3 regions of the Streptomyces sp. AMJ-169 genome follow, and region 1 is predicted to be linked to each of the others. Evidence: riboswitches for the same ligand, from Rfam matches in the RefSeq annotation. Region 1 holds a riboswitch; each other region holds the start of a gene.
The links. A riboswitch is a leader RNA that binds a small molecule or an ion and turns the genes downstream of it on or off. The one in region 1 is predicted to bind cobalamin.

Region 1 (4,323 bases):
GCCGTGCCCAGCCAGTCCTGCCAGGCGAGGTCGCGGCTGTCCTTGATGCCCATCAGGCGCTGTTCGTCGGAGTCGACGAAGAACAGCCCGCCGAAGGACCAGAACGCCTGCCCGCCGAGGCTCGCCTCGGGCTCCTGGTCGAGCAGGAGCACGCGGCGTCCGGCGGCGGCGAGTTCGGCGGTGGCGACGAGTCCGGCGAGGCCGTGCCCGACGACGATCGCGTCCGCGTCCTGCGCCGCCGCCGCGAACGCCGGGGCGCCCGCGAGGGACTGGGCGAGGGCGGCGCCGGCGAGGGCACCGCCGGCGGCGGTGAGGGCGTGGCGGCGGGATATCCCCGCGCCGGGCGTTCCTGTGAGGTTCTCCATGGGCTGCCTTCCGGAAAGGGGGCGAAAGACGTGCGGGGTACGGAGGGTGTTGCTGTGCGAGCTGGCTTGTTACCGTGAGTAGCACCCAGGAAACCAGGTCGTCATCTCAGTGCGGTAGTGGCCGGACGGCAACGCGGACCCGCCCCCGTTGTGGCCCGGACACAGCGCCGACGGGAAGGGAGGGAGCCGTGACCGTCCTCCAGGGACCGGAACCGGTCGCCGGCATCCTGTGCGCGATCGCCGTCGACACCGAGGTGTGCGGCGAGCTGGCCGTGGCCGCCCGTACCCGCTCCCCCGGCCTCGCCCGGCTCGCCGAGGCGGAGACCCGCTCGCACACGGACGCGCTGGTCCGCGCGGCGGGCGCCTGGTTCGCCGGGCCGCAGCGCCCCGGCGCCCTGGAGGAACAGGACTTCACCGCCGCCCTCCTCCTCGGCGCCGACCGCGCGGCGCAGGGCGTCCCCATGACCGTCGTCCTGCGCGGCGTGCAGGCGGCGCTGACGCGCGCGGTCGAGATCACGATGGACCGCTGCCACGCGGCGGGCGTCCCGGACCGGGCGGTCCTGGGCGCCGTCCTGCGGCTGAAGGAGTACGGCGACGCCGTGGAACGGCATGTCGTGAACGGCTACCGGGCCGCCGAGCGGGAGACCCCGCGCGGTACGGGCGCCGCCCGGGCCCGGCTGCTGCGGCAGGTGCTGCTGGGCGGCGCGGCCCCGCCCGCCGGGGAGCTGGCGCGCGCGGGGATCCGCCCCGGGCCGGACGGCCGCTACCACTGCCTGGCCGCCGTGGGCGCGGGCGTCCCGCCGGCCGTCCCGCCGGCCCACGCGGACGGGCATGTCACCTCCCTCACGTCGGCCCACCTCGACGGCCGTGTCACCTCCCTCACCGGCATCCCGGCCGCTCACCTGGACGGCCATGTCGCGGGGCTCGCCGCGCTGCCCCCGGCGGCGGAGCAGATCGAGGCCGGCGCCCTGGTCGTCGTCGCCCCGGCCGCGCCGCTCGCGGATCTGCCCGCGCTGTACCGGCTGTGCGTACGGGCGGTGGACCTGGGCCGGCGCCGGGGGCTGCTCGGGCTGTACGAACTGACCGACCTGGCCGCCGAGATCGCGCTGGCGGAACAGCCGCTGCTGGGCTCCTACGTCACCGCCCGGCTGCTGGGCGAGCTGGACCCGGCGGACGACTTCCACCGCCAACTGGCGCTCACCGCGCTGACGTTCCTCGACCACGGGCGGCGCCTGGACCAGACGGCGGCGGCCCTGTTCACCCACCCCAACACCGTCCGCTACCGCCTGGGCCGCCTCCAGCAGATCACCGGCGCCCCGCTCACCGACGGCGCGGGGACGCTGCACTGGTGGTGGGCGCTGACGAACTGGCTGCACGGCGGGCGGGAGAGACCTGTGTGGTAGCTTGCCCAGGCCAGTCGAACCCGTGTGCGTGCAGGTGGCGCACAGGTCAGGGAATCCGGTGGGAATCCGGAGCTGACGCGCAGCGGTGAGGGTGACGGGCGGGGCAGCGGCCACTGGACGAGGGTCCGGGAAGGCGCCTCGCGCGGGTGACCCCGAGTCCGAAGACCTGCTGGCGACCCCCTCCCGGGGAGCCTCGTACGACCGGGCTTCGCGTACGAGCCCTCGACGCCGAAGGACGCTCTGTGCCTCTCGCACGCCCCGCCGCCCTGACCCTGGCCGCCCTCTTCCTGCTGTCCGCGTGCGGCGGTCCGGCCAAGGACAGCGCGGCCTCCTCCGCCGCCGTGACACTCACCAACTGCGGGGAGCGGGTCACCGTCAAGAGCCCGCCGAAGCGGGCCGTCTCCCTCAACCAGGGGACCACCGAGATCATGCTGTCGCTGGGCCTCGCCGACCGGATGGCGGGTACGGCGACCTGGACGGACCCGGTGGAGAAGGGGCTGGAGAAGGAGAACGCGAAGGTGCCCCGGCTCGCGGACAACGCGCCCTCCTTCGAGAAGGTCCTGGACACCGAACCCGACTTCGTCGCCGCCTCCTTCGCCTCGACGCTCGGCAAGGGCGGCGTCGCCACGCGCGCGCAGTTCGGGAAGCTGGGCGTGCCGACGTACCTGTCCCCCTCGGACTGCACCGGCAAGGACAACAGCGGTGACGGCGACGGCTCGCGGACGGCTCCGCTCCAACTGGACGTGATCTACCGGGAGATCACCGACCTGGCGAAGGTCTTCGGCGTCGAGAGGCGCGGGCAGGAGCTGGTCGCCTCGCTCAAGTCCCGGGTGGCGAAGGCGACTTCGGGGCTGAAGGCCGAGAAGGTGTCCCTGCTGTACTGGTTCGCCAACGCGCAGTCGCCGTATCTCGCGGGCTGCTGCGGGGCGCCGGGGATCATCACCCGTGAGGTGGGGGCGCGCAACGCCTTCGCGGACTCCAAGGAGGAGTGGCCGCAGGCGGGCTGGGAGTCGGTCGCCGACCGCGACCCGGACGTCCTCGTCATCGGCGACCTCACGCGCAAGCAGCAGACCGCGGAGACGGCCGCGAAGAAGATCGAGTTCCTAGAGTCGAACGCGGTCACGAAGAACATGACGGCCGTGAAGGAGAAGCGGTACGTGCTGCTGTCGGGGCAGGCCATGAATCCGTCGATCCGGACGGTGGAGGGGATCGAGAAGGTCGCGGCGGGGCTGCGGGCGTACGGTCTCGCGGGGTGAGCCGGGGACTTACGGGGGCGCCGGGGACGGTGACTCGGGGGCTGACGGGGGCGCCGGGGACGGTGGCGCGGGGGCTGCTGTTCGGGGTCGGTGGGACGGTCGTACTGGCGCTGTCCGTCGCGCTGGCCATCACCATCGGTCCTGCAGACATCGCCGTGAGCGACGTGTGGGCGGCGGTCGGGTCCCATCTCGGGTTCGGGCACAGCGAGTTGAGCCCGCTGCGGGACGGCATCGTGTGGGATCTGCGGCTGCCGCGCACGCTGCTCGCGGCGGTGTGCGGGGCCGGGCTCGCGGTGTGCGGGGCGGTGATGCAGTCACTGCTGCGCAATCCGCTGGCCGACCCCTTCGTCCTCGGGGTGTCCTCCGGGGCGTCGACGGGCGCGGTCATGGTGGTCGTGCTCGGCGCGGGCGGGGGGCTGGTGTCGGTGTCGGGGGGCGCGTTCCTCGGCGCGGTCGTGTCGTTCGGCCTGGTGCTGCTGCTCAGCCACACCCTCGGCGGTACGACGGACCGGGTGGTGCTCGCCGGGGTCGCGGCCATGCAGCTGTTCTCGGCGCTGACCTCGTTCATCGTCATGACGGCCGCCGACGCCGAGACCACCCGGGGCATCCTCTTCTGGCTGCTGGGCTCGCTCAGCGGGGCCGGCTGGCCGGACGTCGCCGTCGGCGCGGCCGTCCTCGCGGCGGCCCTGCTGATCTGCACCGGCCAGGCCCGCACCCTCGACGCGTTCGCCTTCGGCCAGGACGCGGCGACGTCCCTGGGCGTCTCGGTGACCCGCACCCGGCTGATCCTGCTGTGTACGACGGCCCTGCTGACGGCCGCGCTGGTGAGTTCGGCCGGCGCGATCGGCTTCGTCGGCCTGGTCCTGCCGCACGCCACCCGCGCGCTCACCGGCCCCGGCCACACCCGCCTGCTGCCGGCGACGGCCCTTGCCGGGGCCGTCTTCCTCGTGTGGGTCGACACCCTCGCGCGGACCGTCCTCGAACCGCAGGAGGTCCCGGTGGGTGTGGTGACGTCGCTGATCGGGGTGCCCGCGTTCGTGGCGGTGCTGTACCGGAGCAGGGGGGCACGATGAGCGGGCTGCGGGCGGACGGGGTGTCCCGGAGCGCCGGGGGCGCGCTGATCCTCGACGGCGTCGAACTGACCCCGCACCCCGGCGGGGTGACCGGCCTGCTGGGCCCCAACGGCTCAGGAAAATCAACCCTGTTGCGCCTGCTGGCCGGAGTGATCGCCCCCGACACCGGCTCGGTCACCCTGGACGGCCGCCCGCTGCCGGAGGTGGGCCGCCGTACGGTCGCCCA
Region 2 (4,323 bases), on a different contig from region 1:
CAGCCGGGCCGGGGGAGCCGGTGGTGACACCCGTACGGGTCGTCATCGCGCTCTGCCTGATCGCCCCGTTCGTCGCGATGCTGTGGGTCGGTTCGTACGCCAAGGTCGATCCGACGTTCATCGGCATCCCGTTCTTCTACTGGTACCAGATGCTGTGGGTGCTGATCTCCACCGCGCTCACCATGACCGCGTACAAACTGTGGCAGCGTGACCAGCGCGCCCGCCGAGAGGGTGCGAACCGGTGAACGACGGTGTGAACGGCGTCGCGCTCGGCGTCTTCATCTTCTTCTTCGTCGCGGTCACCGCGATGGGCTTCCTCGCCGCGCGCTGGCGGCGGGCCGAGAACGAGCAGTCCCTGGACGAATGGGGGCTGGGCGGGCGGTCGTTCGGGACCTGGGTGACCTGGTTCCTGCTCGGCGGCGACCTCTACACGGCGTACACCTTCGTCGCCGTGCCCGCCGCGATCTACGCCGCCGGCGCGGCCGGCTTCTTCGCGGTGCCGTACACGATCCTCATCTACCCCCTGATCTTCACCTTCCTGCCCCGGCTGTGGTCGGTGTCGCACCAGCACGGGTACGTCACCACGTCCGACTTCGTGCGCGGGCGGTGGGGTTCGAAGGGGCTGTCCCTCGCGGTCGCCGTCACCGGTATCCTCGCGACGATGCCCTACATCGCGCTCCAGCTCGTCGGCATCCAGGCCGTCCTCGACGTCATGGGCGTCGGCGGCGGCGAGGACACCAACTGGTTCGTCAAGGACCTGCCCCTGCTGATCGCCTTCGGCGTCCTTGCCGCGTACACGTACTCCTCCGGGCTGCGGGCGCCGGCGCTCATCGCGTTCGTCAAGGACACCCTGATCTACATCGTCATCGTCGTCGCGGTCATCTACATCCCGATCAAGCTGGGCGGTTTCGGGGAGATCTTCGCCAAGGCGGACGAGAAGTTCACGACGGCCGGGGCGGGCGGGCTCGTCCCGGCCGAGGCGGGCCAATGGACGTACGCCACGCTGGCGCTGGGCTCCGCGCTGGCGCTGTTCATGTACCCCCACTCGATCACGGCGACCCTCTCCTCCAAGAGCCGCGACGTCATCCGGCGCAACACGACCATCCTGCCGCTGTATTCCCTCATGCTCGGGCTGCTGGGCCTGCTCGGGTTCATGGCGATCGCGGCGGGCGTGAAGGTGAGCAACGGGCAGCTGGCGATCCCGCAGCTGTTCGAGGACATGTTCCCCGACTGGTTCGCCGGGGTGGCGTTCGCCGCGATCGGGATCGGCGCGCTGGTCCCGGCGGCGATCATGTCCATCGCGGCGGCGAACTTGTTCACCCGCAACATCTACAAAGACTTCATCCGCCCCGACGCGACGCCGGAACAGGAGACGAAGATCTCGAAACTCGTCTCCCTGCTGGTGAAGGTGGGCGCCCTGGTCTTCGTCCTCACCATGGACAAAACGGTGGCGATCAACTTCCAGCTCCTGGGCGGCATCTGGATCCTCCAGACCTTCCCGGCCCTGGTGGGCGGCCTGTTCACCCGCTGGTTCCACCGCTGGGCGCTGCTGGGCGGCTGGGCGGTGGGCATGCTCTACGGCACGATCGCCGCCTACGGCGTGGCCTCCCCCACCCAGGAGCACTTCGGCGGCAGCTCCAAGGAGATCCCCGGAATCGGAGAGATCGGCTACATCGGCCTGACGGCGTTCGTACTGAACGTGGCGGTGTCGGTGGTCCTGACGTTCGTCCTGAGGGCGGCGAAGGCACCGGAGGGGGTCGACGAGACACGGCCGGAGGACTACACGGCGGATGCGGGTGACCCGGGGGTACAGCGGGATCTGACTGCGGCGCACTAGAGCCGCATCCGACCCGCAGCGGGCCACCGAGGGAACCCCCCGAGGTGGCCCGCACTCTTTTGTCGCCGCCCCACAATTGACGCTCCGAAGCCAACACGACACAACATCTGGTGGTGCCACGACAGCCCGGCACTAGATGTATGCTCATGCTCGCTGTCGCCGCAGGGGAATCCGGCGCGAATCCGGAACTGTCCCGCAACGGTGTACTTATGCGCATACGCATGAGAGTCAGTCCGAGGACCTGCCGACCGCATACGCCCAGCCGTGTCCAGGACGGCTCGGCGTGCCCTGACGTCCGGGCCTCGCGGAGTGGGCCGGGGTGCAACCGCGCATACGTGCGTCCGTGCTGCCCCCTGCCCTCGCCGAAGGCCCACCCGCCGAGCGAGGGAGAGCCCCACGTGACCATCGCGCCAGCCGCACCGGTTTCAGCAGAGGTCATCGAGAACGACGGCCCCGGTGCCGCCCTTCTGCGCACCCTGACCGAGCTGACCGCCGACCTCCCCGACGCCGACCCCGGCCGGGTCGCCGCCGCCGCGCTGCGGGGCCGTTCCGCCCACGCGGACGAGGCGGAACTGCGCGAGCTGGCGACGGAGGCCGCCGCGGGCCTGATCTCCGAGGACCCCGCGTACTCCCGCCTCGCCGCCCGCCTGCTGACGATCAGCATCCGCGCCGAGGCCGCCTCCCAGGGGGTGACCACGTTCACGGAGTCGATCGCGGTCGGCCACCGCGAGGGCCTGATCGCCGACCGCACCGCCGACTTCGCGCAGCTGCACGCCCAGGCCCTCGACGCGCTGATCGACCCGGCCGCCGACGACCGCTTCGGCTACTTCGGCCTGCGCACCCTGCACAGCCGCTACCTGCTGCGCCACCCCCTCACCCGCAAGGTCGTCGAGACCCCGCAGCTCTTCCTGCTGCGCGTCGCCTCCGGCCTCGCCGAGGACGACAGCGTCCGCGCCCTGGACGAAGTCACCGCCCTGTACGGCCTGATGAGCCGGCTGGACTACCTCCCGTCGTCCCCGACGCTCTTCAACTCCGGCACCCGCCACCCCCAGATGTCCTCCTGCTACCTCCTGGACTCCCCCAAGGACGAGCTGGACTCCATCTACGACCGCTACCACCAGGTCGCCCGCCTGTCCAAGCACGCCGGCGGCATCGGCCTGTCGTACTCCCGCATCCGCTCCCGGGGTTCGCTGATCCGGGGCACCAACGGGCACTCCAACGGGATCGTGCCGTTCCTGAAGACGCTGGACGCGAGTGTCGCGGCCGTGAACCAGGGCGGGCGGCGCAAGGGCGCGGCGGCGGTGTACCTCGAGACCTGGCACTCCGACATCGAGGAGTTCCTGGAGCTGCGGGACAACACCGGCGAGGACGCGCGCCGTACGCACAACCTGAACCTGGCGCACTGGATCCCGGACGAGTTCATGCGCCGCGTGAACGCCGACCAGGACTGGTCGCTGTTCTCCCCCTCGGACGTGCCCGAGCTGGTCGACCTGTGGGGCGACGGGTTCGACGCCGCCTACCGCGCGGCCGAGGCCAAGGGTCTCGCCAAGAAGACCATCCCGGCGCGTGAGCTGTACGGCCGCATGATGCGGACGCTGGCGCAGACCGGCAACGGCTGGATGACGTTCAAGGACGCCGCCAACCGCACCGCGAACCAGACCGCCGAGCCCGGTCACGTGGTCCACTCCTCCAACCTCTGCACGGAGATCCTGGAGGTCACCGACGACGGCGAGACGGCCGTGTGCAACCTGGGTTCGGTGAACCTGGGCGCGTTCGTGACCGGCGGTGACATCGACTGGGAGCGGCTGGACGAGACCGTCCGCACCGCCGTGACCTTCCTCGACCGGGTCGTCGACATCAACTTCTACCCGACCGAGCAGGCCGGCCGCTCCAACTCCAAGTGGCGGCCCGTGGGCCTGGGCGCGATGGGCCTCCAGGACGTCTTCTTCAAGCTGCGCATCCCCTTCGACTCCCCCGAGGCGAAGGCGCTGTCCACGAAGATCGCCGAGCGCGTCATGCTCGCCTCGTACGAGGCGTCCGCCGACCTCGCCGAGCGCAGCGGCCCGCTCCCGGCGTGGGAGAAGACCCGCACCGCGCGCGGTGTGCTGCACCCGGACCACTTCGGTGTGGAGTTCACCTGGCCGGAGCGCTGGGCGGCCCTGCGCGAGCGGATCGCGGCGACCGGCCTGCGCAACTCCCTCCTCCTCGCGATCGCCCCGACGGCGACCATCGCGTCCATCGCGGGCGTGTACGAGTGCATCGAGCCGCAGGTCTCCAACCTGTTCAAGCGCGAGACGCTGTCCGGCGAGTTCCTCCAGGTCAACTCCTACCTGGTGCAGGACCTCAAGGACCTCGGCGTGTGGGACGCCCGTACCCGTGAGGCGCTGCGCGAGGCCAACGGCTCGGTGCAGGACTTCGTGTGGATCCCGGACGAGGTGCGCGCCCTGTACCGCACCGCGTGGGAGATCCCGCAGCGCGGCCTGATC
Region 3 (4,323 bases), on a different contig from region 1:
TCGAGCTGCCGCTCGCGCAGTTCGGCGAAGGAGGTGTCGTCGGCAGGCGTGAAGCGGCGGCCCGCGGTGGCCGCCACCTCCCGCAGGAAGGCCCGCCGGAACCCGTCCGACTCCAGCGAACCGTGCCAGTGCGTACCCCAGACGGCGCCGACCCGGCACCCGTCCAGGCTGTGTCCTTTGTCATCAGAGATGAACGCTTCGCCCCCATGGACGGAGGCGACCCCGTGATGGATCTCGTACCCCTCGACCCGCTCCCCGAGGGCCTCGCCCACCGGCCGGGTCAAAGTCTTCTCGCGGGCGAACCGCACCCGCACGGGCAGCAGCCCGAGCCCGTCGACGAGCCCGGCCCGCGACTCGACGTCGTCCTCGATCAGCTCACCCAGCAACTGGTAGCCGCCGCAGATCCCGAGCACGGGCTGTCCGTCGACAGCCCGGCGTTCCAAGGCGGTCGCGAGCCCCCGCTCCCGGAGCCACCCGAGCGCCTTCACCGTCCCCCGGGTGCCGGGCACGACGACCAGGTCCGCGTCGGCCAGCTCCTCGGGCCGGTCCACGAACCGCACCACCACACCGGGTTCGGCGGCCAGCGCGTCCACGTCCGTGAAGTTCGACATCAGCGGCACCGCGCACACGGCGACCCGCAGCACCTCGTCCCCGACCGGCGCCGCCGCGGACGACTCACGCACCGCGCCCCGCAGGGACACGGCCATGCCGTCCTCCTCGTCGATCCCGAGCCCGGCCCGCAGCGGCAGCACCCCGTACGACGCCCGCCCGGTCAGCCCGCGCAGCATCTCAAGGCCCGGCTCCAGCAGCGACACATCGCCCCGGAACTTGTTCACCAGGAACCCGGCGACCAGCGCCTGGTCCTCGGGCGACAGCAGCGCGACCGTCCCGAAGAAGGAGGCGAACACCCCGCCCCGGTCGATGTCCCCGACCACCAGCACCGGCAGCCCGGCGTTGCGCGCGATGCCCATGTTGACGATGTCGGTGCGCCGCAGATTGATCTCGGCCGGCGATCCGGCGCCCTCGCAGATCACGGCGTCGTACTCGGACCGCAGCTGAGCCAGGCAGTCGAGGACGGTCGCGAGCAGCTGCCGCTGGCGCCCGCCGTGATAGCGCCGGGCGTCCATCTCACCGACCGGCTTGCCCAGCAGGACGACCTGGCTGCTCTGCTCGCCGCCCGGCTTCAGCAGCACGGGGTTCATCAGCGCCGTCGGCTCGATGCGGCACGCCTGCGCCTGCATGGCCTGCGCCCGCCCGATCTCCGCGCCCTCCCGGGTCACGAAGGAGTTCAGCGACATGTTCTGCGCCTTGAACGGCGCGACCTTCACCCCCTGCCGGACCAGCCACCGGCAGATCCCGGCCGTGACGACGCTCTTCCCGGCGTCGGACGTGGTCCCGGCGACCAGCAGCCCCCCGCTCATACGGCCCGCCCCTTCACAGTTTTAAAGCGCTTGAAATCCCGCAGGACCCGCTTCCCGGCGACCCGCCCGGCGACGGTCGCCCCGAGCGCCAGCCAGCTCACCCGCCGCGACAGCCGCACGGCCCGCTCGATGTCGCCCACGCCCACCGCCCGCCCGCCCCCGTTCAGCACCGGCCGGTGCTCGACCCGCCCGGCGTACGACAGCGTCCCGCCCAGCCGCACCCCGAGCGCGCCCGCGAACGACGCCTCCACAGGACCGGCGTTCGGGCTCGGATGCCTGCGCGAATCCGCACGCCACGCCCGCACGGCCCCCCGGGGATCGTCCCCGGCGGCGCACGCGAGCACGGCCGTCAGCCGCGCCCCCGGCCACCCGGCGACGTCGTCGAGACGCGCGGACGCCCACCCGTAGCGGCGGTGGCGCGGCGACTTGTGCCCGACCATCGCGTCCAGCGTGTTGACGGCCCGGAACCCGAGCAGCCCCGGCACCCCGGCCACCCCGCCCCACACCAGCGCCCCGACGACGGCGTCCGACGTGTTCTCCGCGACCGACTCGACGACCGCGCGGGCGATGCCGTCCGCGTCCAGCGCCTGCGGGTCGCGCCCGCACAGGTGCGGCAGCCGCTCCCGCGCCGCCTCGACGTCCCCGGCCGCCAGGGCGCGCCCGATGTGCCGGGCCTCGCGGGCGAGCGAGGTCCCGCCGACGACGGCCCAGGTGGCGGCGCCGGTCAGCAGGAGGGAGGCGGCGGGGGAGCGGCGTACCAGGGCGGCTGAGGCGGCGCCCAGAGCCACGGCTCCGCCCGCGCAGACGGTGGTGTGCAGGGCGCCCCAGCCGCGGTGGTCGTGCCAGAGGGCCTGCTCCACGGCGCTCGCGGCGCGGCCGAACGCGGCGACCGGGTGTCCGCGGCGCGGGTCGCCGAGGAGGAGGTCGCCGAGGAGGCCGGCGGCGGCGCCGTACGCGTACGTGCGGTCGGCACCCACCGGGTCAGCCGGCCGCGGGGGCGGGCAGGGGGCGTCGGGACCTCGGCGGGCGGCCGTGCATGGCGGTATGTCCTCACTCAGGGTGTCCACGCCCTGGTTCGACGAGACCGGCGGTGGGAGTTCCTGGCTCCCGGGGATGACTACCCCGGTCACAGTGGCGGGACCGCGCCGGATTCGCACCGGCCTTCCTCCTGAGCCGCCGAAGCTGGCCCCGGCAGTCCACCACGGGCCGCGAAGGGCCGTCAACTCGCTGTTGACCTGCGGGAGCGGAGTGTGCAGAACCCCACACGGGCGGCGCCGTGCGGGGTTCGGGAGGAGGTTTGAAGGCTCAGGCGACGATCAGATTGATGCCGTACGCCACCGCCGCGAGGCAGGCCGCGAAGCAGACGTAGGCGCCGCTCACCGCGAGCGCCGCGGAGCCGCCGCCGGCCTGGGCCCGCTCGTGCCGGGACAGGCCCATGACGCCGAGGGTGAACAGGGCCACGATGCCCACGGTGACGACGAGGCTGACGCCGAAGACGGAGCCGAGGGCGGACCAGTCGATCTTCATGGAGGGAGTCCTTCAGTCCTTCGCGCTCAGAGCGCGGCGGCCGGGGGAGTGGCGGTGGGGGCGGCGGCCTGGTCGGCGGGCGCGGCCGGGGCGGGGATGACGACCTTCAGCTCGTCCAGGCCGTCGTCGGTGCTCTCGGTGCCGTTGACGTTGGTGTGGTCGACGACCTCGCGCCGGGACAGCTTCCAGATGGCGGCGCTGGAGGCGATGAGGAAGACGGCGACGGCGGCCGTGCCCCAGTCACCCAGATCGGTGACGGACTCGGCGAGCGCGCCGACCAGCGCGGCGGCCGGCAGCGTCAGCCCCCAGGCGACGAACATGCGGGTCGCGGTCGACCAGCGCACGACCCCGCCCTTGCGGCCGAGCCCCGCGCCCATCACGGAACCGGAGACGGCGTGCGTGGTGGAGAGGGAGAAGCCCAGGTGGGAGGAGGCCAGGATGACGGTCGCGGCGGACGTCTGGGCGGCGAAGCCCTGCTGCGGCCGGAGGTCGGTGAGCCCCTTGCCCATCGTCCGGATGATCCGCCAGCCGCCGAGGTAGGTGCCGAGCGCGATCGCGAGGCCCGCGGAGAGGATGACCCAGGTGGGCGGGTCCGAGTCGGGGGCGAGGGAGCCGCCGGCGATCAGCGCGAGGGTGATGATGCCCATCGTCTTCTGCGCGTCGTTGGTCCCGTGCGCCAGCGAGACGAGCCCGGCGGACGCGATCTGCCCGAACCGGTACCCCTTCTCGGCGGCCTTCCCCTCGGCCTTCTTGTTCAGGGTGTACGACAGCCGCGTCGCCAGCAGCGCGGCGACGCCCGCGACGATCGGGGCGGCGACCGCCGGGATCAGCACCTTCGTGACCAGGACGTCGCCATGGACCGCGCCGGTGCCGGCGGAGGCGATGGTGGCGCCGATCAGACCGCCCATCAGGGCGTGCGAGGAGCTGGAGGGCAGGCCGACCAGCCAGGTCAGCAGGTTCCAGAGGATCGCGCCGACCAGGGCGGCGAAGATGACCTCGGGGCGGATACCGCTTTCGTCGACGAGCCCCTTGGAGATCGTGTTGGCGACCTCCACGGAGAGGAAAGCTCCCACAAGGTTGAGCACGGCGGACATGGCCACCGCGACCTTGGGCTTGAGCGCGCCGGTCGAGATGGTCGTGGCCATCGCGTTGGCGGTGTCGTGGAAACCGTTCGTGAAATCGAACGCGAGCGCGGTCACGACCACGATCGCGAGGATCAGCGAGAAGCTTTCCATTTACCCAGGCAATCTTTTGATGTCATTGGCTGGACGAAGGTAGGTAACCTGGATGAACGGAAGGTGAACTGAGGCGGGCGTCGGAGTGTCGTTAAGACTTGCTCTCCGGGAAGTCCCCTAGGGGCGCCCGCGCCGCCGTT

Region 2: it holds a riboswitch for cobalamin, as region 1 does, so the genes downstream of both, ACYUD3_RS13840 (ribonucleoside-diphosphate reductase subunit alpha) here and ACYUD3_RS12230 (ABC transporter substrate-binding protein) in region 1, are expected to answer to the same signal.
Region 3: it holds a riboswitch for cobalamin, as region 1 does, so the genes downstream of both, ACYUD3_RS16315 (cobalamin biosynthesis protein) here and ACYUD3_RS12230 (ABC transporter substrate-binding protein) in region 1, are expected to answer to the same signal.

The regions. Positions count from the first base shown of each region.
Region 1 is NZ_JBVLTJ010000004.1:274,649-278,971, forward strand. It holds gene ACYUD3_RS12220 (FAD-binding dehydrogenase) at 1-365, opposite strand, end outside; gene ACYUD3_RS12225 (PucR family transcriptional regulator) at 554-1,768, shown strand; cobalamin riboswitch at 1,791-1,938, shown strand; gene ACYUD3_RS12230 (ABC transporter substrate-binding protein) at 2,011-3,024, shown strand; gene ACYUD3_RS12235 (FecCD family ABC transporter permease) at 3,054-4,097, shown strand; gene ACYUD3_RS12240 (ABC transporter ATP-binding protein) at 4,094-4,323, shown strand, end outside.
Region 2 is NZ_JBVLTJ010000005.1:112,961-117,283, forward strand. It holds gene ACYUD3_RS13830 (DUF3311 domain-containing protein) at 1-245, shown strand, start outside; gene mctP (monocarboxylate uptake permease MctP) at 242-1,837, shown strand; cobalamin riboswitch at 1,968-2,100, shown strand; gene ACYUD3_RS13840 (ribonucleoside-diphosphate reductase subunit alpha) at 2,236-4,323, shown strand, end outside.
Region 3 is NZ_JBVLTJ010000006.1:56,104-60,426, reverse strand. It holds gene ACYUD3_RS16320 (cobyric acid synthase) at 1-1,421, opposite strand, end outside; gene ACYUD3_RS16315 (cobalamin biosynthesis protein) at 1,418-2,398, opposite strand; cobalamin riboswitch at 2,497-2,637, opposite strand; gene ACYUD3_RS16310 (hypothetical protein) at 2,727-2,948, opposite strand; gene ACYUD3_RS16305 (inorganic phosphate transporter) at 2,975-4,183, opposite strand.